DNA from 3 places in the Brevibacillus ginsengisoli genome. Region 1 is predicted to be linked to each of the others. Evidence: riboswitches for the same ligand, from Rfam matches in the RefSeq annotation. Region 1 holds a riboswitch; each other region holds the start of a gene.

Region 1 (11,007 bases):
AGATTTGCGTTGCAGTATCTATACTCCTGATCCTGACTCCCAAACAGAAAGCAAGTTAAGAAAATTAATGGAGCATCAGTAGGGATCAAACGCTGAAGCGTCCAAATAAAAAAGACGGCACAAGGCCGTCTAGTAAAAAAATTAATCGATCACTTATTGTCTTACGGTACTCCCCAGCAAATCAAGCAGTTCCGTCTTCAGTTTCGTAAAAGCCGGATCAAGCGACATTCTGGGGTCGCGCGGTCTTGGCAAGTTGACTTGAACTTCGCCGATCACTTCACCTGGACGAGCGGAGAGGACATAGATTCGATCGGATAAGAGAATCGCTTCGTCGATATCATGGGTCACCAGTAGGACGGAGTGCTGATAGGTTTGCCAAATTTGCAGCAACCATGCTTGCATCTCCATACGAGTCAAGGCGTCCAGCTTGCCGAACGGCTCATCCAACAGCAGCAATTCTTTTTGTCCGAGATAGGTGCGAAGAAACGAAGCTCGTTGCTTCATGCCACCTGATAGCATATCCGGGTAACTGTCAGCGAACTTCTCCAAGCCGAAAATCGGCAGAAGCTCCAAAGCTTGCTTGCGGGCTTGGCTTTTACGAATACCACTGACCTCCAAAGGGACGATCACATTATCGAGGATGGTGCGCCAGGGGAACAACACATCCTTTTGCGGCATGTAGCCGACGAGTCCCTTGCGTCCGATGATCGACTGTCCTTCCAACAGAATGTCACCTTCGTCGGGAACCGATAACCCGGCGGCAAGATCGAGGAGGGTGCTTTTACCACTGCCGCTTGGTCCGATCAGGCTGACGAACTCGCCTTTGCCCACGACCAGCGAGACGTCGCGCAATGCCGTAACGGCTTCACGCTTGCTGGCGGCGAATGTTTTGGTTATACGGTTCACGCGAAGGATTTCCATTGATTCACCAACTATCTATTGTTTTTCCGGCAAGAAATCGTTTGTGAAGGCTTTACTTGGTTCAATCATTTTCGGGATCAGCTTGCGATCGTACATCCATTTGGCGTAACGGTCCCACACTTCTTCTTTTTGTACGCCCCATTGCGGCGCATCGTCTTGATACTTCGTGCTTAACCACGCCTGGCTTTGTTTTACAAGTTCAGGGTTCAGCTCCGGTGCGTTTTTGAGCAAGATAGTAGCCGCTTCACTCGGATTGCTGATCGCTTCTTGGTATCCTTTTGCTGTAGCGACCATGAATTTTTTCACCAGGTCTTTTTGTTCGTTGACGTGTTGCTCATTGGTTACGATGACTGGTGTGTAGTAGTCCAATGCAGGGTCGAGGTCTTTCACCATTTGGAGGTTCAGATCCATTTTGTTGATTTTTGCCTGAATGCCGTCCCAGCCGTAGTAAATCCATTCGACGTCAGCATCGCGGCCAATGGATTTGAAGAAATCGGTAGCCCCGAGCGTAACCATTTGAACCTTGGACGGGTCGCCTCCCGCTTTGGTCATCACAGCTTTAATCACGGCTTCTTCAGATGGCGATCCCCATCCGCCGTAACGCTTGCCTTCGAAATCTTTCGGGGACAAAATGTTCTTGTCCTTCGGTGAAGCGAAAGCGGAGGTGTTGTGCTGGATCACCGCTGCTATGGAAACAAGCGGAATATTGGTTGCGCGTGCTTGGGTAACCGCTTCCTGATAGCTCACGGCAAAATCAACTTTACCCGCTGCCGCCAATTGGTCAGCTTGAGTGCCTTGACCTGGTTGTTCAATCTCTACATCCAGTCCTTGTGCCTGATAGTAGCCTTTGTCTTTGGCCACATAAAGGCCGGAGTGGTTGGTGTTCGGGAACCAGTCGAGCATTACGGTTACTTTTTGCAGTTGACCAGTCGCTGGTTGAGCCGCTTTATCTGTTTGTGGAGCGGGAGCAGCTGATTGTCCGCAGCCTGCGGCGAGAATGCTGAGTCCTACTGTAACACTTGCGAATAGATACCGAAGACGGTTTTGTTTTGTATGATTTCGATTCATGATAAGTCTCCTTTATTCTTTACGGGATGGATACCAAGGCATGGTGACCCGCGCGATCAGTTCAATGAGAACGAACATGGCCAAGCTGAGAAAAACAATGACGAAAATCGTAGCGAACACTCGGTCCGTCTGAAACGATTGGGAGGAGCGGGTCATCAGGATGCCTAAGCCTTTGCTTGCGCCTAGCCATTCCCCGATCACCGCCCCCATGACGCTGTAGGTACCGGCAATTCGCAATCCTGAGAAGAAGAAGGGCATTGCGGCAGGGAGTTTAACCATCCGAAAAATCTGCCATCTACCCGCCCCCATGGAGGACATCAGGCGGATCATGTCTGAATCGACCAGGCGAAAACCGTCCGATAGATTCACGGTAATCGGGAAGAAGCAGACCAATGCGACGACGATTACTTTTGGCGTGATCCCAAAGCCAAACCAAATAAAAAACAAGGGCGCAATCGCCACGATGGGAATCGTTTGGGTAATCACGAGAAGCGGGTAAACCGCTTTTCGCAGATAATCCGACCAATCCATCAGGACGGCAATCAAGGTTCCCGCCAGTATAGCGATGACAAAACCGAGCAGGGTCTCGTATATTGTCTGGACACTATGCATCCAGATCAGCTCTCTTGCTTCCCACAGAGATTGCAAGATTTGGGTGGGGCTTGGCAAAATCCATACTTCGATCTTGCTTACTTTTACCCCGATCTCCCAGATCAGCAGGACGAGCATGAGCAAGCCGATGGGGAGCACGCTGGTTAGCGTCTGTGATTTACCGGTATTTTTGAAGCTTTTCATCCATGGAAACCCCTTCTGGGCGGTAATGAATTTTCATGTGAGTCATAACCTCGCTGGCTCCCGCTTGGATACAAGCTTCCTGAGCGCGCTTCACGATCTCGATCAGTTCGTCCAGTTCACCCTCCATAACGGTTTCCATTGCGCCTACCTCGTATTTGACTCCTGATTGCTGTACGACTTCAATTGCCTTGTCCACCACTGGGTAAGTATTACCATCTGCGACCTTTGGCAACACCTGAAATCCTAAATTGACGATGGGCATCAATAAAGCCTCCTTCCTCTACGATTTTTCCTTTTATGCCTTGGAAAAGCGAAAAAGCCACCCAAGTGGGCAGCCTAGAAAACAGCATGGATACAATCTTGTTCGTTTGCATTCGCGCTAGTTCCCTACGCTGGCATTACCCAGATCAGGTTAAAGGGTCGGCACCAATTCGGGTACCCTCTCAGCCAAGCTAACCTAGCTCCCCAAAACAAAAAACTCCATATGCAATTACGTGTCTCATTATAGACATTCTTTATTGGTGTGTAAATCCTTTTTACTTTTCCAGCTGCTTTTCCAAGCTGACGCATACCTTCTCTTCATGAAACCCGAAGCGTTCATATAATCTTCTTGCGGCGGTATTCTCCACACGGACAGACAGTTCAATGTGGGAGACATTCCTTTTGTCACGCAACCAGGTGATCACATGAGCGAGCAATTGGCTTCCGTATCGCTTATTCCGTTCTGCCTCCAACACGCGAATGAAGCAGATTTCTGCCGCGCTCAACGCTTCCATGATCTCTACATAAGTGTACCCGACCATCCGATTCTGCTCATAAATGAGAAACAACAGATGCGTGTCGCTGATCCGATTGACGATATCCGACGCGCTAAAATAAGCGTCTAACGGATGTAGGCTATTAAACGATTCAAGATCGCCTGTCGTATAGGGACGGATGGTTACGCTTGGATTGGACGGTACAGACGGAAGGGGCGTACCCGAATTCAGTTCAAGCGAGAGAGATGCTTCAGCGTTATATACGACAAATCCAAGGCCGCCGAAGAATGCCAAACCGTTCTGATTCTTCTCATCTAAAGAAATCCGAATTTTCTCGTATGAATGAGGGATAAGCAGTAACAGTTGGTCCCACAGTTCGGAGACGACTCGTTGCCAGTCAGATGCACGTACATAAGGTCCCAATATTCGGATTAAGCCTTGTTCGGGGAAGGGATAGTAGCCAAGCGCTCCGATAAGCTGATCTTCTGCTGAAGTTTCAGCTGATAGAGCAAGGACAAACACCTCTTCGAAAGGCAGACCGGCTAGTACCTTCTTGATACTTTCCATGTCTGAGGGAAGCCAGGGGTTATTGTGCTCGCGATGTTGATTCATGAACGCAATAAACTGCGAGACTTCTGGTAATTGTTGAATTGTTGCCAGCTGGTAAGCAATCATTCCGGGTCCCCTTCTCGAGATAAGTTGAACGAATCGCCCAAATCATGTACCTCAGGCGGGCATTTGTCATATGCTACACAAATTACGGATACCTATGTCTATGCAGGCGACAAGTACAATAGAACGTAACTTCAAGCTCAGGTGATGCTAAATGAATATACTTGGAGTAATGGCCAGTCGTGTAATCCATCCTGATCGATTCGACCCATATGATGAAGTGGCCAGGGAAGCAGGATTTGATCGAGTGCTTGTCTATCGCCCAGAGGATGTCAATCTGACCACTGGCAAAATAAGCGGCTTCGTAAGAGAACAGGGAAGCTGGAACAAAAGGATCATGAACGCCCCGCCCATCACGTTTGACATCGGCTATTACCATGATCCGAAGGTGGTCGGCAAGGTACGACAGATTAAGAATACGCCATCGATTGCTTTTCTCAATTACGGACTCGGCAACAAATGGATGATTCATCAAAAATTATTTCCATTTGAAACCGTACGTCCCCACCTTATTCCAACCGAAGTGGTGGTGGACGGCAAGCAGGTAATGGACTGGATGGAGCGTTATGGAGCCGTCATCTTGAAGCCTATCAACGGAAAAGAAGGCAAGGGAATTGTACGGCTCAGCAAAACAGGAGAAAACGGTTCGGGCGGTCCTTATCTGTTGGAGGAACAAATGAACAAAAAGCCACTCGCAGATGAGCAGGGGGCCATTCATCAGATTGAGCGGATTCTCCAAAGCGGGAGATACATCGTGCAAAAGTGGATTCCCATCGTGAACCGGGAAGGACTTGTCTATGATGTGCGTTCACTGGTCCAGAAAAATCAGAAGGGCCGTTGGGAGATTACAGGGTTGGCCGCGCGTCAGGGGGCAGCAGGAAAAATTACCTCGAATCTGATGGACGGTGGAACAGCTTTTGAACTGCTCCCTTATTTGAAACACCACTTTGGTAAGAAGAAAAGCCGCAAACTTTATCAAAAGATCAAAGAACTTTCGCTTAGAATTCCCGGCTGCCTGGAAGAAGCCTACGCCAGGCGACAAGCAGATCTGGGACTTGATCTGGCCATTGATCCAGAAGGAGAGATTTACTTGATTGAGGTGAACGTAAAGCCGGGGAAACTTCCATTTCGGCAGGTATTCGGCATCCACACCAAACAGGACAGTATTCGTCAGCCGATCTACTACGCGGCTTCTCTCCTGGGGATAAAAGCCTAGTCAATACCGGTATAATCAACTAAAGCAAGTCCCTTCCCGAGTGAATATAGTATGGCAAAACCATCTGGATCACTTGGGGAGGGGGTTCAACAATGAGGAAGCCGGTTATTGATAGGCAGGTAGTAACTGTAGCAACCATGACATACGATACAATTCTGGCGCGAGACGGTAAGTGTGTTCTGCCCAAGGGATACCAGATCGTTGCTGGACTTGGCAAGAGTGAAGATCCGCGACTAGGGATTATCGCTCAATCGGACACCCAAATTGTCGTCTGTTTTCGGGGAACGGGGAATTGGTTTGATATCTACAAGGATTTGACGCTCAATCAGATTCCGTACCCATTTGTGAAACAAGCGGGAAAGACTCATCAGGGTTTTACCGAGATGTATGAAGGAACGATTCGCTCCCAGCTGTTCAATATCCTCAGCGGGTTGTCCCACAAGAAACAACTGATTCTCTGCGGTCATAGTATGGGTGGCGCCATTGCAACTTTGGCGGCGCTTGACCTTGCCTGCAATTCAAAATTTAAACATCCTCATGTGTATACATTCGGTTCTCCGCGAGTCGGCAATTCCGCCTTTGTCCATTTATTTAATAAGACCATTCCATTCTCTTATCGCATTGCCAATCGCTATGATGTCGTTCCGCATTTTCCTCTGAGGAGGACCTTCCAATTACACTATCGGCATGTTCACTCATTGGTCAGGATCTCGTTTCGACAGGGCGGAATCGTGCCCAATCATGAAATGGCGAACTATTATAAGCAGGTATGTCGGATGTTTGAAAAGGGACGAGGATTTTCCTCTTAGACGAGCGAATATTCTCATTAATATCGCCAAGAGGAATGATAGAATGACGAAACTTGATAATCTTATGTATCAATCCTTGTTTGAGAAGAATCCGGATGCCATATACGCAGTTGATGGTAATGGAGTGATCACTATGGCGAACGATTCCTGCGAGCGGATAATCGGCTATCCCAAGGAAGAACTGATCGGACACAACTTCCTGGAGTTTCTTCCTCCGCATGAGGTAAAGGATGATCTGGAAAGATTCCAAAAAGTGCTGAAGGGTGCTCAGAGTGAAGCCGAGCTGAGTATTGTGCATCGTACCGGGCAGATCATTTATATTCACGTCATGAGTTTACCGATCTATGAACAAGAAAATAAGATTATCGGTGCGATCGGGATAGCCAAAGACATTACCAGAAGCAAACAATTGGAGAACGAATTGCAAACCGCCAGAGAGAGTCATCTCCAAACGGCCAAGATGCTGCAAGGAAAAGAAGCGAAGCTGAAACTGATTGCAGACAATACGTCGGATATCATTTTTTTAATGGATGAAAAGGGAGATGTCACGTTTATTTCTTCCTCGTTTACGAGAATTCTCGGCTATTCGATGGATGAATTTCTTCACGATCATTGCCTGTACGGCAAGCTTGCCCAAGAGACGATTCATCCGGATGATATTGACCAAGTGAAAATGAAACACGAATGGGGTATGAGAACCAAAGAATTCTTTCACGTCGATTATCGAGTGAGACATAAGGAAGGGCATTGGGTTCATATTGAAACGCATGTCAGACCGATTCTGGACGAAGACAATCTGGTTGGCTTAGTCATGATCGCCAGGGACATTACGGAGAGAAAACGCAATGAGGAGCTGCTCAGGATTTCGGACAAGCTTTCTGTTCTAGGCGAGCTTGCCGCCGGAATCGCGCATGAGATCAGGAATCCGCTTACCTCTATAAAAGGGTTTATTCAGTTGTTTCAGTCCTCCAACCTGGAGAAGCACGAATACTACCCGATTATCCTTGACGAGCTGGATCGCATCAATTTCATTGTGAGTGAACTGTTGATTCTAGCGAAACCTCAACTATCCAATTATAGAATCAAAAACTTGAATGAAATTCTGTCTAACACGGTTACCTTGCTGAGTCCACAAGCTCTATTGCAAGGTGTAGACATCATCACAGAGTTTGACGAAGAGGCCCATGTGATTTGTGAAGAGAATCATCTCAAGCAGGTGTTTATTAATCTGATAAAAAATAGCATGGAAGCGATCGAACAAGAAGGACACATCACGATTCGAACCCGGAAGCTTGCGGGTGGCCTGATTCAAATTGAATGTGTCGATAGCGGATGCGGGATTCCCCAAGAGCTGGTGCCTAAATTGGGAGAGCCATTCTATACGACCAAAGCCAAAGGAACAGGATTGGGCTTAATGGTCAGTCTGAAGATTATCAAGGATCATCATGGCAATCTGCACATTGAGAGTTCCCAAAATCAAGGAACTTCTGTTACGATCACATTACCGATGGTGGAGACTGATTCGAAGCCAGGAATCTAAATCAGGAGGCAACAAAAAATGGAATATAAACGTCTAACCAGTATATCCGACCCTTTATTTAAACAGATGCACGAACTGATGCAGACCATCTTTCCGCCTGAAGAAGTACTCGCCTTCGACTTGTGGGAAGGGCCTCTTGAAGATGAAGGAATCCGTATTTTTGTGGCTGTACATAACGGAGAAGTAGTAGGGGCAACCGAATACCGTTACTATGAAGACTTACACGTGGCTATGACCGATTTCACGATTATTGGCCGTGACAAAATGGGTATCGGAGCATTTCTGGCACGTAAACGGCAGGAAGATCTGTTTGCCTTGGTGCAATCAAAGGGAACTCCGTTAATCGGGATGTTTGCCGAAATCTACAATCCTACTCTCGTGGAAGACTACTCATTTGGCGGTGTAGCCTCCATGAATCCCTTTGTTCGCAGGGAAGTGCTCTCTCATTTAGGGTACCGTAAAATTCAGTTCTCCTATGTCCATCCATCATGGAATAATGACGGAGAAGCGGTTACCGGGCTTGATTTGTGCTTCCTAGCCTATCAGGAAGGTATGGAGACGATTTCTGCTAGACTGGTAAAACAATTCCTGACCACCTATTACGCGGTGCTTCCGAACAAACCTCAAGAATGGCTGAAGATGGTCGAAGGGCTTGATCAACAAGACCATTTGGCACTGTTGCCCATCTAGTCCTTTGATAAAATAGAAAAAATTGAACGAACAGTTCTTCTATTACTCCAAGGATTATGCTATAGTTTACACAAAATTTAGAATCTTTAATTATACTAATAGTTAAATAGATCAGCATTAGCAGGAGTGATAGGGGTGTACGAAGCGTTAATCATTAACGTATTAGTTTTATTATTACCTGTCTTTTTATCGCAACTGTTACTTTTTAAATATCACGAAAAAAACGGAAAGAAATTTCAGTGGATGCTCGGCTTGGTTGCCGGGCTTACTTCCATTCTATGCATGACCTTCCCAATCGCTTCCGAAATGACTTCAATTGATCGAATTATTTGGGATTTGCGTTTGATTCCGTATTTGCTGGCGTTGATTTATGGCGGGTATCGAGGCGGATTGGTGGCTTTTATAATCTTGATTAGCTATCGCTTCTCACTAGGTGGTGGGGTGGCTTATGGTATGGCGGTCGGTCTGGCATCCTTTTTTCTTCTTGTCGTCCCGCTTTGGGCGAAGAGGTTCCATAAGTATCATCGGCAGAAGAAAATCATCTCAGGGTTTCTGCTTGGCTTGATCGTCTTTGCCGTGTTATTGGCAACGATTTCTCTTCATTTCTTGTCTATGCATCAATTCGATTTCTTGGTGAAGTATTGGTCAGGGGTAATCCCGTTGGGCGCCTTCACCTATGTGTTTTCGATAACGCTGCTGATTCTGTTAATGGAGAATACGTTGGAAACAAGCTTTATTCGATCGGAATCGAAGCGCTTAATCGAGAATTCATTGGATACCATTGCGATCATCTTTGAAGGGAACTGGGTGTTTGTAAATCCGTCGGGTCTCCGCTTGTTTGAAGCTGCCAAGCCGTCAGACATGCTGGGGCACTCTATCTATGATTTTCTTCCTTCTCAGTTCCATGCGGAGGTCAAGCACCATTACGATCAGATCATTAAAGAGAGCGTTACGATCGGCCCGCTTGAACGAGATTGGATCAACTGCTCCGGAAAAATAATCAAGACCGAAGTGCTGGTGGCGCCCTATTTGTTTAAAAATAAATCAGCCATCCAGATTGTGATCCGCGATATTAGTGACCGCAAGCAGACAGAGCAAGAGCTCAATGAAAGTAAACAACGCTATAAATCCATTGTGGATTATCATCCGGACCCTATTGCCTGGTTGGATTTGGAGGGGAGATTTCAACGGATCAACCCAGCTTTGGAGAAACTTGTGAACTATCGGGCGGAGGAAATTATCGGTGAGCCATTCTATAAATTCCTCTATGTTGCGGACTATGAAAGGAGTTCCTATCATTTTAATCTGGCGGCAAGTGGTGTCCCACAGACCTACGAAGCGCGTCTGAGGCAAAAAGAAGGCAAACTGCTTCATGTCAATATCACGAATATCCCGCTCGTTGTGAATGATCAAATTGTCGGAGTTTATGGGATTGCCAAGGATATCACTCCGCAAAAAGAGCTCTGGGACAAGCTGTATGAAAGCGAAGTGCGATACCGTACGCTAGTTGAGGAATCACCGGAAGCTATTTTTATCCTTCAAAAAGGGCGGGTCGTTTACGTCAATCATACTGGATATTCTTTGCTGGGTGCCCAGAAGAAAGAGTGGATCATCGGCAAGGAAGCGATTTATTTCGTACATAAGGATTATCGCAGCATCATTCTAAACGAAGGTTTATGTCACGGCAAAGCGGTTGATCAGTTAGTCGTCAAATGTGTACAGGTGGACGGAGAGGTTCTGGATGTGGAGATCAAATCGATTCCTACCTCGTATCAAGGGGAGTCATCTCTGTATGTGGTCCTCCGTGATGTGACGGAGCTGCGGAAGAGCCGTGAGTATCTGCAACAATCAGAGAAGCTCACGGTGGTCGGGCAATTGGCTGCGGGGATTGCCCATGAGATTCGCAATCCGCTGACGAGCTTGCGGGGATTTGTCCAATTGATTCAACGATCTGGTGAAACGGAGAACGATGAGTTTTTGAAAATCATGCTTTCGGAGATTGATCGGATTAATGAAATCGTCGGCGAATTATTGCTTCTTGCCAAGCCGAACAAACATGATTTTGAAAAGAGAGAGCTTGTCTCCATTCTTTCAGAAGTGATTACGTTGTTGAAACCTCAGGGGATGTTATGGAATATTGAGTTGGTCCCGCAGTTCGGTGAGTTTCTGCCAGTGGTCTATTGCGTTGAAAACAAGCTGAAGCAGGTCTTTATCAACATCATCAAAAATGCGATGGAAGCAATGCCTACGGGCGGCAAAGTCTACATAGAATTAAACGTCAAAGAAAATAACGCCTATGTCAAAGTAGTGGATCATGGATGCGGGATACCCAAGGAGCTGCTGCATAAAATCGGGCAGGCGTTCTACACATCCAAAGAAAGAGGAACGGGACTGGGAACCATGATCAGCTTCAGCATTATTAACAGTCATCAGGGTCAAATCAATATCGATAGTGTGGAGAATGTTGGAACGACGGTAGAGATCATCCTGCCGCTTGTCGAAGAAAATGAGCCAACTGCCGCACTGACAGCTTTGCAA
Region 2 (11,007 bases), on a different contig from region 1:
CTTATGTAGGCACAGGGGTTATGGCTTCTGCGGTGGGTATGGACAAATGGATGATGAAAAATGTTTTTGCCCAGTACGGTCTGCCTCAAGTAAAGTTCGTAGGCGTCCTTCGTTCACAATTGGAGAAAGATCAAGCAGGTGTGATTAACCACATCGAGCAAGAAATCGGCTATCCATGTTTCGTGAAACCAGCGAATATGGGTTCCAGTGTGGGAATCTCGAAAGCGAAAGACCAGGCGAGCTTGATACAGGCATTGGAAGTGGCTGCAAAATTTGACCGCCGTATTGTCGTTGAAGCATTCGTCAAGGCGCGTGAGGTGGAAATTGGCGTATTAGGGAACGAAGAATTGATCACTTCAGTCGTTGGGGAAGTGATTGCGGCTAAAGAATTCTACGATTACGAAGCCAAGTATAAAGGAGCGGGAACTGAATTACAGATTCCGGCTAAGATCTCCCAAGAATTATCAGAGGAGATTGCAACCATGGCGAAGCGGGCTTTTCAAGCGATTGACGGTTCAGGTCTTTCCCGGGTGGATTTCTTCTACGATGATGAGCATCAACAGCTATACATCAATGAAGTCAATACAATGCCAGGCTTTACTCCTTTTAGCATGTACCCAATGTTGTTCCAGGAAGCTGGAATTTCCTATAGCGAATTAATCGACCGCTTGGTGCAACTGGCGATTGAACGAAATGAAGACAAGAAACGCAATGTGGTAGTTGCAGAAGGTATATAGTAAAGAATGGTAGAAGGGGGGCTGCATGAAGCAGTCCCTTTTGATTTTTCCTGAGCGGTTCAATTGGTAATATTTATCATCATTATGAGAAGGGTATTATCAAATTGTCTAGAATAAATAATCAATCGCCGATAAAAAAACAGCAAACATTCCAACATTCATGACAGAAAACGATGTAGCTTTGTGCGTAATTGTCCATGAAGTAGGTGAGTGTGTTAAATGATTGCGAATTCTTCACGTTTTTTGCAAGTCTACGACAAACTGCTGTTTTTCCTCAAATTTATCCGTTCACCTAGACAAATTGGAAGCATTACTCCAAGCTCATCCGCTTTATCCAGGATGATGTTAGAACCTATTCAGTGGGAAGACGGCAAGGTCATTGTGGAATTAGGTGCGGGAACAGGGGTATTTACGCGAGCTATTCAGCAGAGGAGAAGTAAGGAGAGTTGTTTCGTTCTTTTTGAAAAGGACGAGTACCTCCGTCAGCGGCTATGTGAACAACTCAACGATGTATCTTGTTTTCCAGACGCCAGCGAGCTATCTGAAGTATTAGCGTCAGAGGGTGTTCAAGAAGCAGATTATATTGTCTCCGGGTTACCCTTTGCTAACTTCTCTTTGGAACAGCGTGAGACCATTATGACGCAGGTTCATTCTTCGCTTAAACAAGACGGACTGTTCATCACGTTTCAATACTCCCTGCAAATGAAAGAAAGCCTTCAACGAAAATTTTCCAAAGTAAAGATCAAACTGGTCGTGGGCAACCTACCGCCAGCATTTGTCTACGTATGCCAAAAGTAAAAGCAAGAGCTGCCTCCATAAAGAAGCAGCTCTTTTTTTACGATCGTTCTTTCACACTTTCGAGGAGAGTCTCTAATTTCATTCCCCGTGAAGCCTTGAACAGAATGGCATATTCTTTGGTTAAGTATGGCTGAAGAGCGGATAAAGCCTCTTCTTTTGAAGTGAAATGAAACTTATTTCCCTTAAAAGCTTGATGCATGCTTTCTGTTAACGATCCGATTGTAATGACCTTCTCGAACTGGTTGCGATAACGATTCAGATAGTCGCCAACCTCCGCGTGCAGCTCTTCACTATTCTCACCCAATTCAAACATGTCGCCAAGAACAAGGATTTTTTGGTGAGAAGGAAGTATTTCTGCGAAGGTATCAATAGCTGCCACCATGGATGAAGGACTGGCATTGTACGCGTCATTAATCAGGATGGTCCCTCTGTCTGTCCTGCTCACCTCAAAACGCATGGCAGAGATCGCAACCGTTGCAAGGGCGGCTTGAATCTCCTCAGGAGACATGCCTAAACGGCTTGCAATGGCGATGGCAGGAAGGGAATTGGATACATTGTGTTTCCCGAACAAGGGAAGGGTTACCGCAAAGCTTATGTGATCAGGCAAATGGACAGTGAAGCGTGTTCCATGTTCGTCGGTAACGAAATGATCTGCCCAGACATCGGCTCTGCCTTCAACCGAGTAAAACCAGACTTCTCCGTCATACAGATGGCGGATTTTATGTAGGAATTCATTATCTCCATTAAGCAGCACCAGGCCGTCTTTGTCGGTATGAGGCAGCAGTTCCGCTTTGGCGAGGGCTATTTTCTCCCGCGTCCCAAAAAACTCAAGGTGAGCGTCACCAATCGTCGTAATCACGCTGTATTTGGGCTGTACGAGCGATGCCAATAGATCAATCTCACCTGGATGATTCATTCCCACTTCAAGTACCGCTGACTCGTGAGTTTCATCCAATTGAAGCAAAGAATAAGGGGCACCAAGGTGATTATTGAGGTTTTTGTAGGTTTTATAAACGGAATGCTTGGCGCTTAGCACATGGGCGATTATATCTTTGGTAGAGGTTTTTCCGTTGCTCCCGGTTACGGCTACAATGGGTATGTTGAACTGACGTCGGTAAGCGGCAGACAGTTTTTGAAAAGCTCTCAGCGTGTCATTTACGAGGATGACCCCCGTTTGGGATGGGAGCTCTGTTGGGAGTTTGGACTGATTGCTAACAAGTACGGCTGCGGCTCCTTGCTCAATTGCTTGCATGATGAAGTCATGTCCGTCACGGTTGCTCACAATTGGCACAAAAAGCGACCCCGCTTCAAGCTGACGAGTGTCAAAGTGGGCGGAGGTGATGGTCGCAGAGGGGTCACCTTGGAGAAGGATTCCTTCCGACATTTTAGCAAGCTCGGCAAACGTAATAGGTTTCATGGGTGTTCATCCCTTCAGATTTTCCAATTAGATGGTTGTTCATGTTTTTGATTCGAGGTCATGCTACCACGCATTGAATACGGAAGCAAGACTCAATCTCCCTATAGCTAACCAGATGCTCACTTTATGATATGGTGAAGACTTTTTCGCTATGTTGCCTTCATGACTGACTCAGGCCAGAAATGAAATAAAATCAACGGATTTTCATTAGTTTCAAGAATAGGTTGACCAGACCTAAGCATATAGCCTATAATGTAATTTGACAGTCTGTGCTCGAACAGTTTGTCCCACTGTTTCACACGGAGGGAGGGAATTACAGATGGCAGAAATTCGCGTTCGTAAAAATGAATCTTTGGAAAGCGCACTTCGCCGCTTTAAGCGTGAAAGCGCAAAGTCCGGTGTTATGGCTGAACTCCGTAAACGCCGCCACTTTGAAAAGCCTAGCGTAGCTAAAAAGAAAAAATCCGAAGCTGCTCGCAAACGCAAGTTTTACTAGGTGGAGGGCTAATCATGAGTGTAATGGAGCGACTCAATCAAGATATGAAGCAAGCGATGAAGGATAAAGCAGTACTGAAACTCTCCGTTATTCGCATGGTGAAAGCCGCTATTCAAAACGAAGAGATTACCAAAGGGAAGGCATTGTCCGACGACGATGTGCTGACCATCTTGACCCGTGAGTTAAAACAACGCCGTGACTCCCTCCAAGAGTTTGAAAAAGCAGACCGTGATGATTTATCGAGCAAAACCCGTGAGGAAATCGAGATTCTTACTGCCTATTTACCAGAGCAGCTAAGCGTTGAGGAGATTCGTCAACTCGTACGTGAAGCAATCGCTCAGGTAGGAGCCACCTCTAAAAAAGAGATGGGCAAGGTAATGGGAGCTGTTATTCCCAAGGTAAAAGGTAAAGCAGACGGTACTACCGTTCAAACGATAGTAAATGAAGAATTATCCTAATAGATAATTTTGCGGAAAACCCCAATCCTTTCATGAGGATTGGGGTTTTTGGTATTAGTTTCGTTGGATGAGAGGATTGGTCGAACGCTGTATCACTCCAACGACAATCCATCCGATGGAAGCGCCGATAATCGTGCTAGTCAGGAATGAGGGCAAAAACGCAAGAGCGCCCACGGATTTGCCCATGAACAGTTGAGCAAAAGGAACAGATAAGAATGATCCAATAACTCCAGTACCGAAGACTTCGCCAATCCATGCTCCCCAAGTGCGCTTTATTCGTTGATATACTAGCCCGGCCAAGAGTGCGCCGATCATGCCGCCAGGGAACGCAAGTAGTGTACCCGCACCAAGAAGATTCCGCAGCAAGGCAATAGCGAACGCGACGGTTACCGCAGGAATAGGGCCAAGCATGACAGCTGCGATCACATTAATCGCGTGCTGAATTGGAAATGCTTTGGCGATTCCAGTGGGGATTGAGACAATGTTCGAGCTGATGGTTCCGATGGCAACGAGTACGGCCATTCTGGTCAAGCGTTGAGTTTTGTTCATGTTTTCACCTCATGATGTTTTTTTACATGCAAAAAAGCCGCCTTCCTAATCCGGAAAGCGGCAACGCAACGAAGCTAGATGAAAGATAAGGTGGCAGACGAATCGAGGGAACCGACTCGTGTATGGACGTCATTCATCGTTTGCTTCCCTACGCTGGCATGATCCAGATCAGGTAATAAGGGTCTGGAACTGTAGTCCCATCTCAGCCCATTGTGGGCACCCCTAGCGTAAACTCTACATGAAATTGTGCTTATTATACGCTGAGCTTGATTTTGCTGTAAATAGCCAATTTTGATCTTGCCAGATGATGAACGGGTATGTTACCGTTATTTTTGCAATCACAACAATTTACACGGGAGCTTGGGAGAACCAGGCTGAGAGGATAGCTAATCTGCTATCGACCGTCATACCTGAACTGGATAATGCCAGCGGAGGAACGATTCATACATACGTGCATGAGCACTCTTGTACACTTTTTGTTTTCGGTGTTTGAGGAGAAATGATGTACGCGCTGGACCGCCGATACTTTTGTCGTGCGGTCTTTTATTTGACAGTCCTCCGTCTGGCGGTGATCCGATTCTACAAACAGAGGAGGTTTTTTCATGTCAAATTATCAAGAATCCCTTTCCGCCATTACTACGCCTCGTCAGTATCCCAACAGTCGCAAGTTTTATGTATCCGGGAGCCGCCCAGATATTCAGGTGCCCATGCGCGAAATCGCCCTGCATCCTACTCGAAGTATAAACGGGGAGATGAAGGAAAATGCTCCGTTGCAGATCTATGACACAAGTGGAGTCTACACGGATGAGAGCGTAAATATGAATATTCACCATGGCTTGCAACCAAAGCGCCTCAATTGGGTGCTGGAACGACAAGATGTGGAAGAATATCAAGGCATTCATCGAAAGGTTTTGCGATCCAAAGCGGGCCGTACCGTCACGCAGCTATATTACGCTCGTCGTGGGGTTATCACGCCTGAAATGGAGTATATCGCGATCCGCGAGGGTGTGGAGCCAGATTTTGTGCGTCGGGAAGTAGCTGAAGGAAGAGCCATCATCCCCTTGAATATCAATCACCCTGAGAGTGAACCGATGATTATCGGGCGCAATTTCCACGTGAAAGTGAATGCCAATATCGGGAACTCTGCGGTTTCCTCAACGATTGAGGAAGAGGTGGAAAAAATGATTTGGGCAACTTACTGGGGAGCCGATACGATCATGGATCTCTCGACAGGCAAGCAGATTCACGAGACCAGAGAATGGATTATTCGCAACTCCCCGGTTCCGGTAGGCACGGTTCCGATCTATCAAGCGCTGGAAAAAGTAAACGGAATTGCCGAAAATCTAACTTGGGACGTATACCGTGAGACGTTGATTGAACAAGCGGAACAGGGAGTTGATTACTTCACCATTCATGCGGGTGTTCGTCTCCATCACATCCCGATGACAGCCAATCGGGTAACCGGTATCGTTTCTAGAGGAGGCTCGATCATGGCGGCATGGTGCCTCGCGCATCATCAGGAGAATTTCCTCTATTCGCATTTTGAGGAAATTTGTGAAATCATGAAAAAATACGATATCAGCTTCTCGCTTGGCGATGGCTTGCGACCAGGTTCAATCGCCGATGCGAACGATGAGGCTCAGTTCGCTGAGCTGGAGACGCTGGGGGAACTCACGAAGATCGCCTGGAAGCACGATGTACAAGTGATGATCGAAGGGCCTGGACATGTCCCTATGCATAAAATTAAGGAGAATGTGGATCGACAGATGGAGGTTTGTCAAGAGGCTCCATTCTATACCTTGGGCCCGTTGACTACAGATATTGCGCCGGGTTACGACCATATCACATCCGCTATTGGGGCTGCGATGATCGGATGGTTCGGAACCGCCATGCTGTGCTATGTGACACCGAAAGAACACTTGGGCTTACCGAATAAACAAGACGTTCGCGAGGGACTGATTGCGTATAAAATTGCAGCCCACGCAGCTGATTTGGCCAAAGGACATCCAAGTGCCCAAAGACGCGACGACGCTCTCTCCAAGGCTCGTTTTGAATTCCGGTGGTTGGATCAGTTCAACCTCTCTCTTGATCCCGCGAGAGCGATTGAATATCATGACGAGACACTTCCCGCAGAAGGGGCGAAAACGGCTCATTTCTGCTCAATGTGCGGACCGAAGTTCTGCAGTATGAGTATTACCCACGACATTCGTGAGCGCTTTGGCGCGGCTGCTCAAGCTGAAATTGTGGAAGGGTATCAACAAAAATCACAAGAATTTCGGGACAACGGCAGCAAGCTTTATCGTTAAGAATGGCAAACCCTCCGGCTCACTTAAGGTCGAGAGGGTTTTTTCTTTGAAACTTACTTGCGATTGTATCGTATTACCAGTTGGTGAAGGAAAGGAGGATAAGAGTGATAAGTCGTCTAATACGTACAAGTGCTTGGGCTCTAATCGTTTGTTTTGCAATAGGTCTGCTGCTTGTCCCCTTTCAGCAAGCTGTACAGGCGCAATCTTCCAAACATGTATTTGTGATTCCAGTGAAACAGGGGATTGAGCGAGGGTTGGAGAGCTTTTTGCAGCGAGCGTTATCAGAAGCGCATGCGCAAGGAGCAGATACCATCGTCCTGGATATAGACACCCCAGGTGGCGAGATAGGAGCGGCTGGCGAGATAGGGCGGATGGTTCGAGAGAATCCGGCTAAGGTGGTTGCCTATATTGACAATCAGGCGTTTTCCGCGGGAACGTACATCGCTCTCAATGCGAATCAAATTGTGATGACGCCTGGAAGCAGCATGGGTTCAGCGGCGCCAATTAACCTTCAAGGGAATACAGCAGGGGTCAAGGTCATCTCAGCCTGGTCAGAAATGATGGCTGGAGCGGCCAAGATGAATCACCGCGATCCAGATATCGCTCGGGCGATGGTCGAACTGGACAAGGAAATCCCTGGTGTGAAGAGCAAAGGGTCCGTGCTTTCCCTTGATGCGACGAAAGCGTTGGAAGTAGGGTATGCTGACAAAATTGTAAAAGACAAACAAGGGCTATATCAATTCTTAGGTGTTCATGAGAATGAAGTGAAGGAGATTGATCCGACACTCAGCGAAAAAGTAGCCCGATTCGTTACCAGCCCAGCTGTGATGAGTGTGCTATTTATTATAGGGTTGGTAGGAATGGTTGTTGAATTGTTTGTTCCTGGCTTCGGAGTTTTTGGAACCATAAGTATTCTCTCGTTTGGACTCTACTTTTTCGGTCACTTCGTTGCTGGGTTTGCCAGCTGGCTTGACATTGGATTGTTTGTGTTAGGCATTCTGCTGATGATTCTCGAGATTTTTCTACCGGGTGCAATTATCGGAATCATTGGTTTTGTCTGCTTGGTTACTGGAATTGTGCTCTCCGCTTACAACACCGAGCAAGGGTTGATTTCCCTAGGCATGGCTGTCATCATCGCGGTAATTGTCGGGTATGTCTTGGCCAAATACTTCGGTCACAGGGGACTTTGGAACAAGTTTATTCTTCAAACCGAACAGCACAATGCAGAAGGATACGTGGCTCCAAAAGACCAACGTCGCTTAATCGATCAACAAGGCATCGCGTTAACTCCGCTTCGTCCAGCGGGAATCGTTCGGATTCATACGGATCGAGTCGATGCGGTGAGTGTAGGTGGATTTATTGCGGCAGGAACCCCTATCGTTGTGGTACAGGTGGAGGGGAACCGTGTCGTCGTGCAAGAGCAAGAAATGAATATGAAGGAGTAGATAACGAATGGATGCAGGCTTACTTCCCGTTATATTATTAATTGCAATAGGAATCGTGGTATTAAGTATCTTTTTCTCTTTTGTGCCGGTAATGTTATGGGTTTCCGCATTAGCTTCGGGGGTGCGAATCGGTATTATCACACTAGTCGCTATGCGGCTTCGTCGAGTTATTCCAGCCCGCATTGTGAATCCGCTGATTAAAGCAAGAAAAGCAGGGTTGGAACTGGATGAGAATCAGTTGGAGAGTCACTATTTGGCTGGAGGTAACGTCGACCGTGTCGTAGACGCCCTCGTTGCTGCTCAGCGTGCGGAGATTCCGCTTGGCTTCGAGCGTGCTGCGGCAATCGATCTTGCGGGTCGTGATGTATTGCAGGCTGTACAAATGAGCGTTAATCCCAAAGTGATCGAGACCCCGATCGTTGCAGCTGTTGCTATGAACGGGATTGAAGTGAAAGCCAAAGCCAAAGTAACTGTTCGCGCCAACATCGATCGTCTTGTCGGTGGTGCGGGTGAGGAAACCATTATTGCCCGTGTCGGTGAAGGGATTGTTACGACGATTGGTTCCTCCAAGGAGCACAAAGACGTTCTGGAAAACCCAGACCGAATTTCCCAAACTGTTTTGAATAAAGGGTTGGATGCAGGTACCGCCTTTGAAATCTTGTCAATCGATATTGCCGATGTAGATGTAGGTAAAAACATCGGGGCGCAACTCCAAACCGACCAAGCGGAAGCGGACAAGCGAATTGCCCAAGCTAAAGCGGAAGAACGCCGTGCAATGGCCGTTGCGCTTGAGCAGGAGATGAAAGCGAAGATTCAAGAGATGAAAGCCAATGTAGTTGCAGCAGAAGCGGAAGTACCGCTTGCCATGTCCGAAGCGCTGCGAGCAGGCAAACTAGGGGTTATGGACTACTATAACCTGCAAAATATTGTAGCAGACACCTCTATGCGTCAATCTTTTGGACATACGAACGATATAGCTAAAGATATCGAAGACGATAAACGATAGGAGCGGATACCATGGATGTATTCGACCTGTTGTTCGACCTTTTGGGTTTGGTGTTCGCCATATTCGGTAAATTCGGGACGGTCATATTGGTTGCTCTGGGATATCTCTTTTTTGGTAAAAACCGCAAGAAGCCAAAGAATTCCCGTCGTCCAATCCCGCGGCCTGTATTCACGCCTGTTTTTACACCGTCTGCGGGACAAGGAGGGACATACGAACCGTCTCAGACCTATACACCAGACACACCCCTAGATGAAAATCTAGATAATCCGTTTACTCCTTCACAAGAGGTCAGTACAGAATCAAGTGAAGTAATGAGCGTATCAGCGGAGCGCTTCCATGAAATTGAGTCAAAAGAAACGACTCAAGAGCGTTCAACACAGAAGCTTGATCCGCGTGAAGCGATGAAGTGGTCGATTATTTTTTCGCCGCCTCGTTCCAAGCAGCCCTATTCACCAGGGCGCCGCCAGTAATTAGTTTTATAAAGAAACTCTGGTCTATTTGATCAGAGTTTTTTTGCGTATTGCGCATGAGTTTGCCCCCTTCCCGCATAGGGTTATAAGAGAAAGTAAATGGCGTCATTGCGCCAGCAAGAAGGGGGCTTGTAGATGAAACGATGGAGCCGCCGACTGCGCCGACTGGCTGTGGGCGTGTTGGACCTACCCCAAGATGTAGTGCTAGAAGTCCCGCGTATTACGATGATTGGTCATTTGCAAATGTATATAGAAAACCACCGCGGAGTTCTTCACTTCAGTGATAAGGAACTTCGTTTGCTTCTAACCAACGGGCAACTTCTGGTTGTTGGCGAACAATTGGTGATACGAGCGATTCTTCCTGAAGAGGTATTGCTCGAAGGGAGAATATCGGGAGTGAAATTCTTGGAGCAGTAATTAAGGTTTAGGGGGACGTACGCATGCGCAATACATTGCGAGACTGGATGGAAGGACATGTTACGATTATCGTTCGGGGCAAAAGGTTTGAGCGATTGATCAACCTTGCCATTCGAGATGGCTTGCATCTGTGGAATATCACACGACAAGGAACGGAGGTGGGCCAATGCGATATTTTGATTCGCGATTATTTTCGACTGCGTCCGTTGCTGCGTCAGACAGGCTGTCGCTGCCATGTGTTACATCGTGGAGGATTCCCCTTTTGGCTGGTGAAAATGAGGTTGCGCGCCGGACTAGCTATCGGGTTTATTCTTTTTTTTCTCGGAGTGTACATGCTCTCCAGCTTTATTTGGAGTGTTGATGTCATAGGCGTCCACAAAATGACACCCACAGAAGTAAATCTCGCTGCCGCAAAAATCGGGATTAAACCAGGGGCGTGGAAGGTCAAACTAAGTGAACCACAAGCTTTGCAACGCGAGCTCTTGCAAGCCCTCCCGGAAGCCTCGTGGATTGGTGTGGAACTCAAGGGAACCAAGGCCATCATCCAGGTGGTGGAGAAGGAGAAGCAAGAAAAGCCGCAGGCGCTAAGTCCCCGTCATCTTGTCGCCAGCAAAAAAGCGGTGGTTCACAGTGTGTTGGCAGAAGCAGGCAAGATTGTGGTCAACGTCAATCAGTATGTCAATAAAGGACAGATATTAATCTCGGGTATTATCGGCAATGACACGCGCCAGGGAATTGTGCCTGCTCAAGGGAAGGTGGAAGGGGAGGTATGGTATCTCTCGGACGTAACGGTTCCCCTCGCGCAAAAACGTTTCTCCTATACGGGGCTGACAGAAGACAATCACTTTTTACGCGCTGGCAATTACGCTGTTCGAATCTGGCCGTTTCGAATCCAACCGTTCCAACAC
Region 3 (11,007 bases), on a different contig from region 1:
CGTCCATAAGAAGCTGCTCTCTCTCTCGGCGATAGTAGCGTCATCGACCAGACAAATCATTGGCCACTCCTGAAGGTGTTGATTCGCATAATCGACGAGGCGGTTGGCGATTTCAGGATCTTGCTCAAAGCTTGGGCCAGAGATCACCAGACAGCCCGGACAGAAGGATTCGATTTGGGTGATTCCAGGAATTCCTTCACCCTGGTAGCGATGTGGCAATTCGCGAACAGGCTCGCCAATCCCCAACATGACCCCTTTGCTTCCGTGATTGAACTTGCGACCAGTATAATCCAGCGTGTCGTTCGATGTGTCGTTAACGATTAACAGATCTCGCTCAGGCTGGAATCTGGCCAGGATAATCTCCAGGAACTGCTTGAAGTTGGACAAGTCGCAAGGAACATCGGAGACCATGAGGAACTTGGTCAGAGTCAATTGACCTTCGCCCAGAATGCGGAAGGCGTGGGCCATCGCTTCTTTATAGTAGCTTTCGCGGACGATGGCGCCTGCGAGAGCGTGGAATCCGGTTTCTCCATAAGTCCAAAGTGATTTTACACCTGGCATCACTACAGGGAAGAGCGGAGACAAGAGACTTTGCAAATAATCGCCGATGAAGTAGTCCTCTTGACGCGGTTTGCCCACTACGGTAGCAGGGTAGATTGCGTCTTTGCGTCTCCACATTTGATTCACTTGAAAAACAGGGAAATCATGAACCCAGGAGTAGTACCCAAAATGGTCGCCGAACGGCCCTTCTGGACGTCGAACATGTGGGGGAACAACGCCGCCAAACACAAACTCGGCTTCCGCTACAATTCGGTGAGCGTGGTTTGGCACTTCCACCATGTTGAGTTTATCCCCCATTAAAAGAGAAGCAAAGATCAATTCCGGTACCATCTCCGGCAATGGAGCTATGGCAGATACGATCATGGCAGGCGGGCCGCCAATCGTCAGGGTAACCGGCAGCGCTTGGTTGCGTTTCTCCGCTTCAAAGTGGTGGAAACCGCCGCCCTTGTGAATTTGCCAGTGCATACCAGTGGTATTTTTATCGTAAATTTGAATCCGGTACATTCCGAGATTATGTTCCTTGGTTTCTGGATGTTCGGTATAGACAAGCGGCAACGTCACGAACGGTCCGCCATCCTCATGCCAACTGGTCAATGCGGGAAGCTGGGTCAAATCGACATCCCTTGTTGAAACTTGGGTAACCGGTGCATGCGAAGATGAGATATTGCGAGTCCCGGTTTTCATCACGCTCATCAGAGGGTCTCGCAACTCCCATAAGGAAGAGAGCTTTGGTGGCAGAAGGCGATCCATTGCCCCGACCAGCTCTCGGACGATCCGTTCCGGTTTCGGTCCAAATGCCATATTGACGCGATCCACTGTACCAAACAAGTTGGTGACGACAGGAAAGGGCTTTCCTTTTACATTGGTGAACAAAAGGGCAGGGCCTTGTTCCTCAATGACACGACGATGGATTTCCGCCAATTCTAAATGAGGATCGACTAGAGCATCTATCTGGATTAATTGTCCTTCCTTGCGCAGCTGCTCAAGAAAAGAACGTAAATTGGTATGCATAACGAATAAGTCACCTCAACTAATTCACTCTTCTAAAGCCTTTTTCACTCCTTTCTACTCTACACGATGAGAACAGCTTGTTCTAGTCCTTCTTCAGGAATTTTGGCAAGAAATGTGTTAGATACGTGTATTTTGCCCAAGAATATGGATTAACTTCTCTTTCACACCAGCCCATTCTGATTGTACAATGCTAAAAAATACAGTGTCTCGCACATAGCCGTCCTGGATAATCATGTGATTGCGAAGAATGCCTTCCTGCACTCCGCCAATTCGAATGATCGCTCGTTGAGAATTGCGGTTACGCAGATCGGTTTTAAGCTGCACCCGAATACATCCCAAGGTTTCGAAGCAATGCTTGAGTAAAAGGTATTTACATTCCGTATTGGCGGCTGTTTTCCATACGGAAGGCGTCAACCAGGTAAAGCCAATCTCCAATCCGCTATCCTTTGGCGAAATATTAAGAAATCGGGTGCTGCCTATGACTTGATTATTCCGTTGATCAATGATGGTGAAGGGTAATTCCGTTCCTTTGGCCTGATTGTCAAGTGCGGTCTGGATAAACCTGAGCATATCTTCCTTTGTCCGGATGTTTGAAGTCATGTACGTCCAAATCCGTTCATCCTGTGCCGCATTCCACAAACCATCCCAATGTTCAAGCGTGAGTGGTTCAAGTCGAACATCCTTGCCAATTAATGTGACGGGTGCAACTCGCAGCATATCATGATCTCCTCTCAGCTGTTCTGGTTCAATGAAGAAACAGAACAGTTCCTTGTAATTTTGGCTAGATTACTGACAAGAGTCCCGATTGTCAAGACTCATTTTCAGATAAAAAAGACCACTCTCCGTAGAAAGTGGACATTCTAAGGCTTTCTGTTCATCGTTCCATTTTAAAAAATGGACGGCTTCACTACATAAAGCACCACGGAAAACATGAGAAGAGCAAGTCCGCATGCGGTCAGGCTAAGCTGTGGTTTCATGTTTTTGTGAGGACGAGGGAGCACACCGATGACCATCATAATGAAGGAAGACAGGAACATTACGAATAAGAGAAAATAAAGAATCACTGGGAACACCCTTTCGATAGAAAATCACGTAAACAACTTGTTAATATATGTATTAGTTTACTTGATATTACCAGTTAAATCTAGAGGGTTGTCTCATTTCAATGAACAGTGTAAACTACCTTTTGGTAAAACAATGGAATTGGCAAGATAGAACGGAGGAGCGCTTTTGTCTGACATGAACAATCCCACGGTTATCGTCCGTTTAGGAACACAGGCATTTCTCATTTTATGCCGGATGTTTGACGGATTTTATGATGATTTGAAGCAACAACAAGAGATGGATCAGGTGACAGAATCAATCGCCCAATCTCTACTCGGAGGGGTTTCCTATTTGCAGGAACAAGAATCTCCACCTAAAGAAATGAAGATCGAGTTCACATTTTCGGAAGTGTTTTTCTTGAAAAAGCTGACCAATGAAGTGCTGACGCGTTTACCAAAGACCCAAGATCAACGAAAAATGCATGAATGGCTGAACGAATGCTTGAATGCTTTTGATCTTGCCGTTAAATAAAGTATATGTAGTGGGTTTCTGACATATTTATATTTACAGCATTCCTGCCACGTGGTAGTGTGGGAATAGCCAAATTGCATACAAGTACCAAACGGGGGTCGAGCATCGTCGACTGAGAGTGTAACGAGTGTGTTACTTACCGTAGAACCTGATCTGGGTTATGCCAGCGGAGGGAGAGGTATCAGACGAAGCTATTATTTCGGTTTCATTTATGATGAAACTGATTGAGATATTCGTGCAGACAACCATCCGCCGTCGGATGGTTTTTTTGTTTACATATTGGAAAGTTTAATGGCTTTACAGTGGGAAAGTAATTAATCTTTCCTTCCATTCGCGTAAGCCCACTCAAGAAAAGACTTCGTCCGCTTGCAGCCTCCTTGGAAGTGAAGCCTAGCGAAAGAACGGAGAAAGGGATAAGAGTCGCCACTCAACCCCTTTAGGGGCGCGAAGCGTTTGGCGACTCCCTTTCGTAGTGAAAGAGCGGACTTTATTTCTTCCTTGCGAACTTCCACTGAGCGAAAAGGGACGAAGTCTTTTCTCATCCGGCAGAAAAAGAGGTGAAGAAGCTTGGCAGATAAGCTTACTTTTGAGCGAGTGAACTTTGGGTATGATCAAACCCCGATTGTTGAGAATTTATCTCTTGATGTGAAGAAAGGGGAATTCGTCAGCCTGGTGGGGCCGAGTGGAGTTGGGAAAAGCACTTTGTTTCAGCTTGCCAACGGATTGCTTCAACCCCAAACAGGCCAGATCCTGTTAAATGGTAAAGTCACCTGCGACCGCTTGGGCAAGGTGGCCTATATGCCGCAGCAGGACTTATTGATGCCGTGGCGGACGGTGGTGGAGAATGCTGCTCTTCCGCTGGAGATTCAAGGAATTCCTTCAAAAGCGGCGAGGGAACAGGTCCTAGAGCAGCTTCCCTTATTCGGCTTGATTGAATATGCCGATGCGTACCCTCGGCAGCTCTCTGGAGGGATGCGACAGCGTGTCTCCCTGTTGCGTACAACATTGACTGGCGCTGACTTGTTGCTATTGGATGAACCGTTTAGCGCGCTTGACGGAATCACGCGAATGGAGATGCAGGAGTGGTTGCTTCGTTTATGGAGCCAAATCGGCAGTACCGTGGTCATGATCACCCATGATCTGGAAGAGGCCATTCTCTTGTCTGATCGGGTTCTGGTGATCAAGGAAAAACCGATTCGAACGGTTACAGAGATACCAGTTCCAACTGAACGTTGTGTACGCGGTTCTTCACGTCACGAAGCCAGCACGCTGTTGCTTCGGGAAAGAATCTGGCGAGAGCTTCAAAGTCGAACGGACGAGAGCAGTCACCGGGGAGGAGTTGCCACATGAGCTCATCCAAAAAAGGTACGACGTTCATCTATTCCTTCTGTTCCGTCGTCGGAATGATTTTGTTATGGGAAGTCGTGTGCCGTGTCGGAAATGTCCCTCCGTTTATTTTGCCCAAACCTTCAGAAGTGATCGTTTCTTTATGGGAGTTACGCTCGTTGCTATTCGGCGAACACTTCCTCGCCACCTTGGAAGAAGTGCTGCTCGGTCTTGTAAGCTCCATCGCGCTTGGCGTATTGCTGGCCGTACTGATGAGGCTAAGTCCGATATGGGAGCGAATCATTTATCCGCACATTGTCATCTCGCAAACGATTCCGATGATTGCGCTCTCTCCCATTTTTATTATGTGGTTTGGCTATAGCTTGACTGGCAAAATTGCGATTGCCACGTTATTTACGTTTTTTCCGATTGTGGTGAGCACCTATGACGGTTTGGGCTCCTCTCCCAAAGAAATGGTTGATCTACTTCGCACGATGGGGGCCACGCGCGCTCAAATTTTTTGGAAGCTGCAAGTGCCAGCCTGTTTGCCACATTTTTTTAGCGGGGTGAAGGTAGCGGCTACATACAGTGTTGCGGGAGCCACGATCGGAGAATGGTTAGGAGCGAGCGAGGGTTTGGGGTACTTCGGCAGAAGAGCTTCCGGAAACTTTCAAGCATCCGCCTTGTTTGCCTCCATTCTGATCCTATCTGCGATGGGGATTCTGTTATTTTTACTCGCCACTGGTCTGGAACGCAGATGGACGGGTAAAACCAATCGATCATCTAAATGAGAAAAGGAGTAGTACTATGAAAAAAACAGCTTCACGCATCGGATACTTTTTGCTCGCTCTTACGCTGGCAGTTGCTTTGTCGGCTTGCGCCAATCACAGCGCGTCACAACCTGGAACACAAGATCAATCAGCGGCAAACCAAAAGGATCAGGAACTTACCATTGCCCTGGACTGGTATCCCAATGCTGTTCATTCCTTCTTATACGCAGCGGAGGAACAAGGATATTTTAAACAGGAGCATGTAAAAGTGAATCTTCAGATGCCTTCAGATGCCAACGATCCTTTGAAAATGGCTGCGGCTGGGCAAGTAGACGCCGCGATCAGTTATCAGTCCCAAATGATCCAGGCCCGTTCCGAAGGTGTTCCGGTTGTCTCAATTGCCGGTCTCGTGTACAGTCCGCTTAATGTGCTGATGGTACGTAAGGACAGCGGTATTCATTCTCCTAAAGATCTGGCAGGCAAGACAGTCGGTTATCCATCCGTTCCGTTGGATGAAGAAATTGTGAAGCAAATGGTCAAAGCGGACGGCGGAGACGATAGTCAGATTAAATTTGTGGATATTGGCTATGATATCATTCCTTCGTTGACAGCCAAAAAAGTGGATGCTGTGATCGGTGGGTTCATCAATCATGAGCAGCTGATTCTTGAGAAAAATGGGGTAGCAGTAACCGCTTTTGCTCCACATAAATATGGCGTGCCCAATTTTTCTGAGCTTGTGCTTGCTACAAGCGATCAGACGCTGTCCCAAAAACAGCAAGCTCTTCAAGCGTTTCTGCGCGCAGCCCAAAAAGGTCAAGAGTACGTAGCGAAGCACAAAGAGCAGTCAATCGATTTACTGTTGAACAAACAAGCCAAAGAATTCCCGCTTGATAAAACGATTGAAAACAAGAGTCTAGACATTCTGCTTCCACTGATGGACGCAGGCGGAAAACCATTTGGCACACAAGACCCGAATTCCTGGCAACAAGCTGCCGAGTGGATGAAACAAGTGGGATTAATCAAAACAGATGTTCCAGTCGATCAAGTCATGCATAACCTGACTCCATAATGTAATGGACAACAATAAACTTGGGCGCTCACTCGTGAGCGTCTTTTCATTGTCCTTCATATCATAAAGTAAAGGCTTGGCAATCGGCGTATTTTAGAATAAAGTGTACAGGGACATGCGATTTTTCTTGGCTTGGGTTGAATTTGAACAGAAAGCTAACACTTTAGATAGGAAGAATGAATGGAGGTGGTCAGATGAAAAACCGCACCTATCGCATTGGCTATGAACAGGTGAACCGAAGGGAGCTTCTGGAACGCCTGGAACTAAAGGAATGCCTGTTGGTCGAACATAAACGGTTGTCAACTGGTCCATCTGAGTGGGAACAGGATGTACCTCCCGAGGAGGAACGACATGCTGTGTTGGTTCGATACGAGTCAAAACCCGGTGAGTGGATTACTTTTACAGGACTTTATGAGATTCTAAATAGAGACCCCATCCCGTGGATTGAACTTCCCATCGAATATCACTTGTTTGGCTTTGAGCTCATCCCAGGAAATATTCGTCGTGAAAAAGCTCCCCAGGCCAGAGTCCCGGCGAGAACGAAGCTCCACGTTGCCGCGATTCGAGGAGATACCGTATTTGTAACGGTTCCAGGGCACCCTTCGCGCAAATACGAGATGTCCCTTCATCATGCCCGTTTCGCTAAGGACTTTCCAACCGAGCTGGAATTAAAAGTGCAAGTCTTTGCCTTTCCACCTCGTCCGGATATTTTTGTTGATTGGCTTCTTCAGGAAGGGCGCAAAAAAGGAATTGTTTCTTTAGAAAATGGAGACCGCGTGGAGAGAACCGCTTTTCAGGTGTGGGATCAGCTGCGTCAAGAGCTGGGAATGAGCGACAGTGCAGCGCTTATCTCCATCAAACAGGCCTTAATCGTACTGGACCGGGCTGGTTTAGAGACGGAATTTCCCAATCCGAAGCAGGATGTATCCGATCTTTCGGCGATGACCGATGAGGAGCGTGACGCCTTTTATTCGTATCATACGGTAAAAGCAGCCATGTCGGCTGTCGCTGCGCTTCTGACGACACAACCGCGAGATACGCTGCAGGATTTGTTGTTGATGGACATCATGTTAGAGCAACAGCTCAATCGTAGGCGGGAATAGACCGCCTTTTTTCTTTTTTTCACTAAATTGTAGAAAATATGGAAATTTAGATGAATACTGTCGATTCTGAATATGGTAGGGTAATAGGAGTTGTTACTTTTATTACATTGATAATGGAGGGAAACAGAATGATCCAGGAACTTACCTATGAGGATATAAAGCTGGGCGATCAAGCGACATTCTCCAAGACCATTGCCGAAATCGACATTTATCAGTTTGCAGGGATCACGGGAGACTTTAATCCGATGCACGTGGATGCCGAATACGCCAAGAAAACCATCTTTGGTGAACGCATTGCTCATGGCATGTTGACCGCCAGTTTCATTTCCACTGTGCTAGGGATGAAATTGCCTGGACCGAATACCATATATTTAAGTCAGAGTAGTCGATTTCTTGCTCCAGTGAAAATTGGCGACACCGTCAAGGTAATAGTTGAAGTAATAGAGAAAATAGATGCCAAGCGGCAAATTCGACTCCGTACGACCATTGTGAATCAGTCAGACACACTTGTCGTAGATGGAGAAGCACTCGTGATGAAGAAGGGATGACCTTAATTGTGATAACACAAATCGCCAATAAAAAACGAACCGCTGAAGAATTATTGGAATTCATTCAGAACGACGACGATGTGTTGATTCCTTTAGCAAATGGTGAACCACGAGTTCTTTTGGACACTTTGGAAGCGAACGCCGCCAGGTTTCGGAACGTGCGAATTCACCAAATGCACGCGTTAAAAGAACGACCGTATATTCAAGGCGCTTACCAAGGAAACCTGAGACATGTGGCATACTTCCTGAGCGGAGCGACTCGCAAAGCTTACTGGGAAGGGAATTGCGATCTCGTCCCCAATCATTTTCACGAAATGCCGAGGCTTCTCCGTGAAACAACCAAAGCCTCGCTGGTCATGGCAGTCGCTTCCCCAATGGATCAGCACGGATATTTCTCATTAGGTACTCAATCCGATTATATCGCAACATTTATTGGGCAAGTCCCATTCATTCTGGAAGTCAATCCTCAAATGCCCCGCACGTTTGGTAATAACCAAATTCACATCAGTCAAGTAGCCGGATACGTTGAAGTGGATTATCCACTGCACGAAGCCAGAGCACCAGAAATCAGTGAGCTCGATTACAAAATTGCCGATTTTGTAGCTGAGCGAATCGATAACGGCCGAACGCTTCAGGTAGGAATTGGAGCGATTCCGAATGCCATTCTTTCTCGTCTCAACAATCATCAGGATATTGGTATTCATACGGAGCTTTTAACCGATGGGGTTGTGGATCTGGTCGAAGCGGGTGTGGTTACAGGATTGAAGAAGTCAACCTATCGTGGCAAAATTGTTTGTACTTTTGCGTTGGGCACGAAACGTTTATATGATTTTATCCACCAGAACACGGGGGTTGAGTTCCTCACTGTTGATCTGGTCAACGATCCGCGTGAAATTGCCAAGGAAAAACGCATTGTTTCGATTAACGCGACAACCGAGATTGACTTTTTCGGACAGTGCGCATCCGAAACCATTGGGGGTCTCTACTACAGCTCCAGCGGTGGGCAAGCAGATTTTGCGAGAGGAGCGAGATTTGCTTCAGAGGGTAAAGGCTTTATCTGTATGCATTCTACAACCAGGAAAGATACCATCTCTCGCATTCGTCCCCAATTATCGATGGGCTCTGTTGTTACAACCTCCAAGAATGACGTGGACCACGTCGTAACAGAATATGGAGTGGCGTCACTGCGAGGTAAGAGCATTCGGGAACGGACGAAGGAATTAATCAAAATCGCTCACCCCAAATTCCAAGAAGAATTGTTGTTTGAAGCAAAAAAACATGGATTTTTAATCTAGTTTGATATAACATAATACTCACGAAATAGGAGCCGAGCAGACGGCTCTTTTTTCGTTCTTTTATACTAATACGCTTTACAGCGATTAAGCGTGTGAGCGTCTAAGTGCGAAAGAGCCTATCTTGGAGTGTGTCGTCTTTTCTTATCACTTTTTTCAGAGAGTTCATGATATGATGAATGTATCAAGAAAACGCTTACATTACCACGATAGGCAAAAATACCAAGGAGGCATTTTTTCATGAGTCGTGTAGAATCTAGCTTCACTCCCGTACGAGTCCCAGCTCATCTGAAGCAATTTGTGGTTGAGCAGGATTATGCTCGTTATACACCTATCGATCAAGCGGTCTGGCGTTATGTAATGCGTCAAAACAGCAGCTTCCTCGGCAAAAGGGCACATGAAACGTACTTGGAAGGATTGCGTACTTCAGGGATCAGTATTGAGCGCATACCTGATATTCAGGAGATGAATGAATCCCTGTCCCAAATCGGATGGGGAGCCGTTACGATTGACGGGTTCATACCGGCTGTTGCCTTTTTTGATTTTCAGGCACACGGAATCCTACCGATTGCCTGTGATATTCGTCAGTATGATCACATTGCCTATACACCGGCTCCTGACATTATTCACGAAGCGGCTGGACATTCGCCAATTATTTCAGATGAGAAATATCGCAGATACCTAAAGATTTTTGGCGATATCGGTTCCCGGGCACTTTCAACCCGTGAAGATTATGAATTGTACGAAGCGATTCGCTATTTGTCCATAGTAAAGGAAGATCCCGAAGCGACTATCGAACAGATGGAAGCAGCGGAACGAGATCTGGAAGAAAAGGTCAAGGCGGTAACAGAAATTTCGGAAGCCACTGAGCTTTCACGATTGTACTGGTGGACGGTGGAGTACGGACTGATCGGTGATGTAAAGAATCCGCAGATATATGGTGCGGGGTTGCTTTCTTCTGTAGGAGAGAGCATGAGTTGCTTGAAGCCGGAAGTAGCAAAAATTCCATTTTCATTGGAAGCGTGCATTCAAACGGACTTTGACATTACCAAACCGCAGCCGCAGTTGTTTGTTTGCCGAGATTTCGATCAGCTAATCGAAGCGGTACAAGAATACGCCAAAGGAATGGCATTGAATGTTGGGGGCACCGAAAATCTGCTAAAAGCCAAACAGATGGGACAGGTGGCCACAGCCGTATACAGCTCCGGTTTGCAAGTAAGCGGAGTGTTTCATGAAATTGTCCGCAATGAAGAGGGAGAGGCCATTTATCTGAAGACAGCGGGCGCTACAGCCTTGGCATATGGAGATAAACAATTGCCAGGCCACGGGAAAGAGTACCATCACGAGGGTTTTGGTTCCCCGATTGGCAAGCTGAAAAATGCGCAAAAGCCGCTTGAAGCCTATACAGACCACGATCTCTTGGATGCTGGTATTGTATTAGGTAAAGAGGCCGCTTTGACATATGAATCTGGCATTCACGTTACGGGTATTGTTCGTTACATTCATCGAGAGCAAGACAACGTTGTGCTCATTGGGTTTGACGAGTGCACCGTAACGTATGGAGAGCAAACACTCTTCCAAGCGGAGTGGGGGACATTCGATATGGCTATTGGTGAGCGAATTACCTCCGTATTTGCCGGTGCAGCTGACCGCGAAGAATTTGCCGTTGGAACTCATTCTCCGTCCGATGTCAAGACAAGAAGACCAGCCTACCCCGATGAAATCTTGCAATTACATCAAATCTTTCAAGAG

Evidence for each region. Region 1 has a riboswitch for thiamine pyrophosphate ahead of ACQCN2_RS12325 (thiamine-binding protein). Riboswitches for the same ligand answer to the same signal wherever they lie in the genome.
Region 2: linked by a shared signal. The riboswitch ahead of thiW (energy coupling factor transporter S component ThiW) and the one ahead of ACQCN2_RS12325 (thiamine-binding protein) in region 1 are both predicted to bind thiamine pyrophosphate.
Region 3: linked by a shared signal. The riboswitch ahead of ACQCN2_RS14740 (ABC transporter ATP-binding protein) and the one ahead of ACQCN2_RS12325 (thiamine-binding protein) in region 1 are both predicted to bind thiamine pyrophosphate.

The regions. Positions count from the first base shown of each region.
Region 1 covers NZ_JBNJQR010000005.1:192,732-203,738, forward strand. Annotated here, with positions in the region: gene ACQCN2_RS12305 (helix-turn-helix transcriptional regulator) at 1-82, shown strand, start outside; gene ACQCN2_RS12310 (ABC transporter ATP-binding protein) at 154-921, opposite strand; gene ACQCN2_RS12315 (ABC transporter substrate-binding protein) at 937-1,989, opposite strand; gene ACQCN2_RS12320 (ABC transporter permease) at 2,002-2,784, opposite strand; gene ACQCN2_RS12325 (thiamine-binding protein) at 2,759-3,046, opposite strand; TPP riboswitch at 3,150-3,262, opposite strand; gene ACQCN2_RS12330 (GNAT family N-acetyltransferase) at 3,321-4,217, opposite strand; gene ACQCN2_RS12335 (YheC/YheD family endospore coat-associated protein) at 4,369-5,430, shown strand; gene ACQCN2_RS12340 (lipase family protein) at 5,523-6,239, shown strand; gene ACQCN2_RS12345 (PAS domain-containing sensor histidine kinase) at 6,283-7,779, shown strand; gene ACQCN2_RS12350 (GNAT family N-acetyltransferase) at 7,798-8,469, shown strand; gene ACQCN2_RS12355 (PAS domain S-box protein) at 8,605-11,007, shown strand, end outside.
Region 2 covers NZ_JBNJQR010000001.1:688,341-699,347, forward strand. Annotated here, with positions in the region: gene ACQCN2_RS03365 (D-alanine--D-alanine ligase) at 1-737, shown strand, start outside; gene ACQCN2_RS03370 (class I SAM-dependent methyltransferase) at 957-1,535, shown strand; gene ACQCN2_RS03375 (UDP-N-acetylmuramoyl-tripeptide--D-alanyl-D-alanine ligase) at 1,573-2,952, opposite strand; gene rpsU (30S ribosomal protein S21) at 3,272-3,448, shown strand; gene ACQCN2_RS03385 (GatB/YqeY domain-containing protein) at 3,463-3,906, shown strand; gene thiW (energy coupling factor transporter S component ThiW) at 3,961-4,455, opposite strand; TPP riboswitch at 4,584-4,689, opposite strand; gene thiC (phosphomethylpyrimidine synthase ThiC) at 5,058-6,761, shown strand; gene ACQCN2_RS03400 (NfeD family protein) at 6,866-8,206, shown strand; gene floA (flotillin-like protein FloA) at 8,214-9,212, shown strand; gene ACQCN2_RS03410 (hypothetical protein) at 9,224-9,682, shown strand; gene yqfC (sporulation protein YqfC) at 9,818-10,099, shown strand; gene yqfD (sporulation protein YqfD) at 10,123-11,007, shown strand, end outside.
Region 3 covers NZ_JBNJQR010000006.1:291,549-302,555, forward strand. Annotated here, with positions in the region: gene ACQCN2_RS14720 (UbiD family decarboxylase) at 1-1,572, opposite strand, end outside; gene ACQCN2_RS14725 (GNAT family N-acetyltransferase) at 1,690-2,289, opposite strand; gene ACQCN2_RS14730 (hypothetical protein) at 2,460-2,636, opposite strand; gene ACQCN2_RS14735 (hypothetical protein) at 2,803-3,147, shown strand; TPP riboswitch at 3,229-3,339, shown strand; gene ACQCN2_RS14740 (ABC transporter ATP-binding protein) at 3,715-4,497, shown strand; gene ACQCN2_RS14745 (ABC transporter permease) at 4,551-5,264, shown strand; gene ACQCN2_RS14750 (ABC transporter substrate-binding protein) at 5,281-6,312, shown strand; gene ACQCN2_RS14755 (hypothetical protein) at 6,507-7,415, shown strand; gene ACQCN2_RS14760 (MaoC family dehydratase) at 7,544-7,963, shown strand; gene ACQCN2_RS14765 (acetyl-CoA hydrolase/transferase family protein) at 7,972-9,258, shown strand; gene ACQCN2_RS14770 (aromatic amino acid hydroxylase) at 9,496-11,007, shown strand, end outside.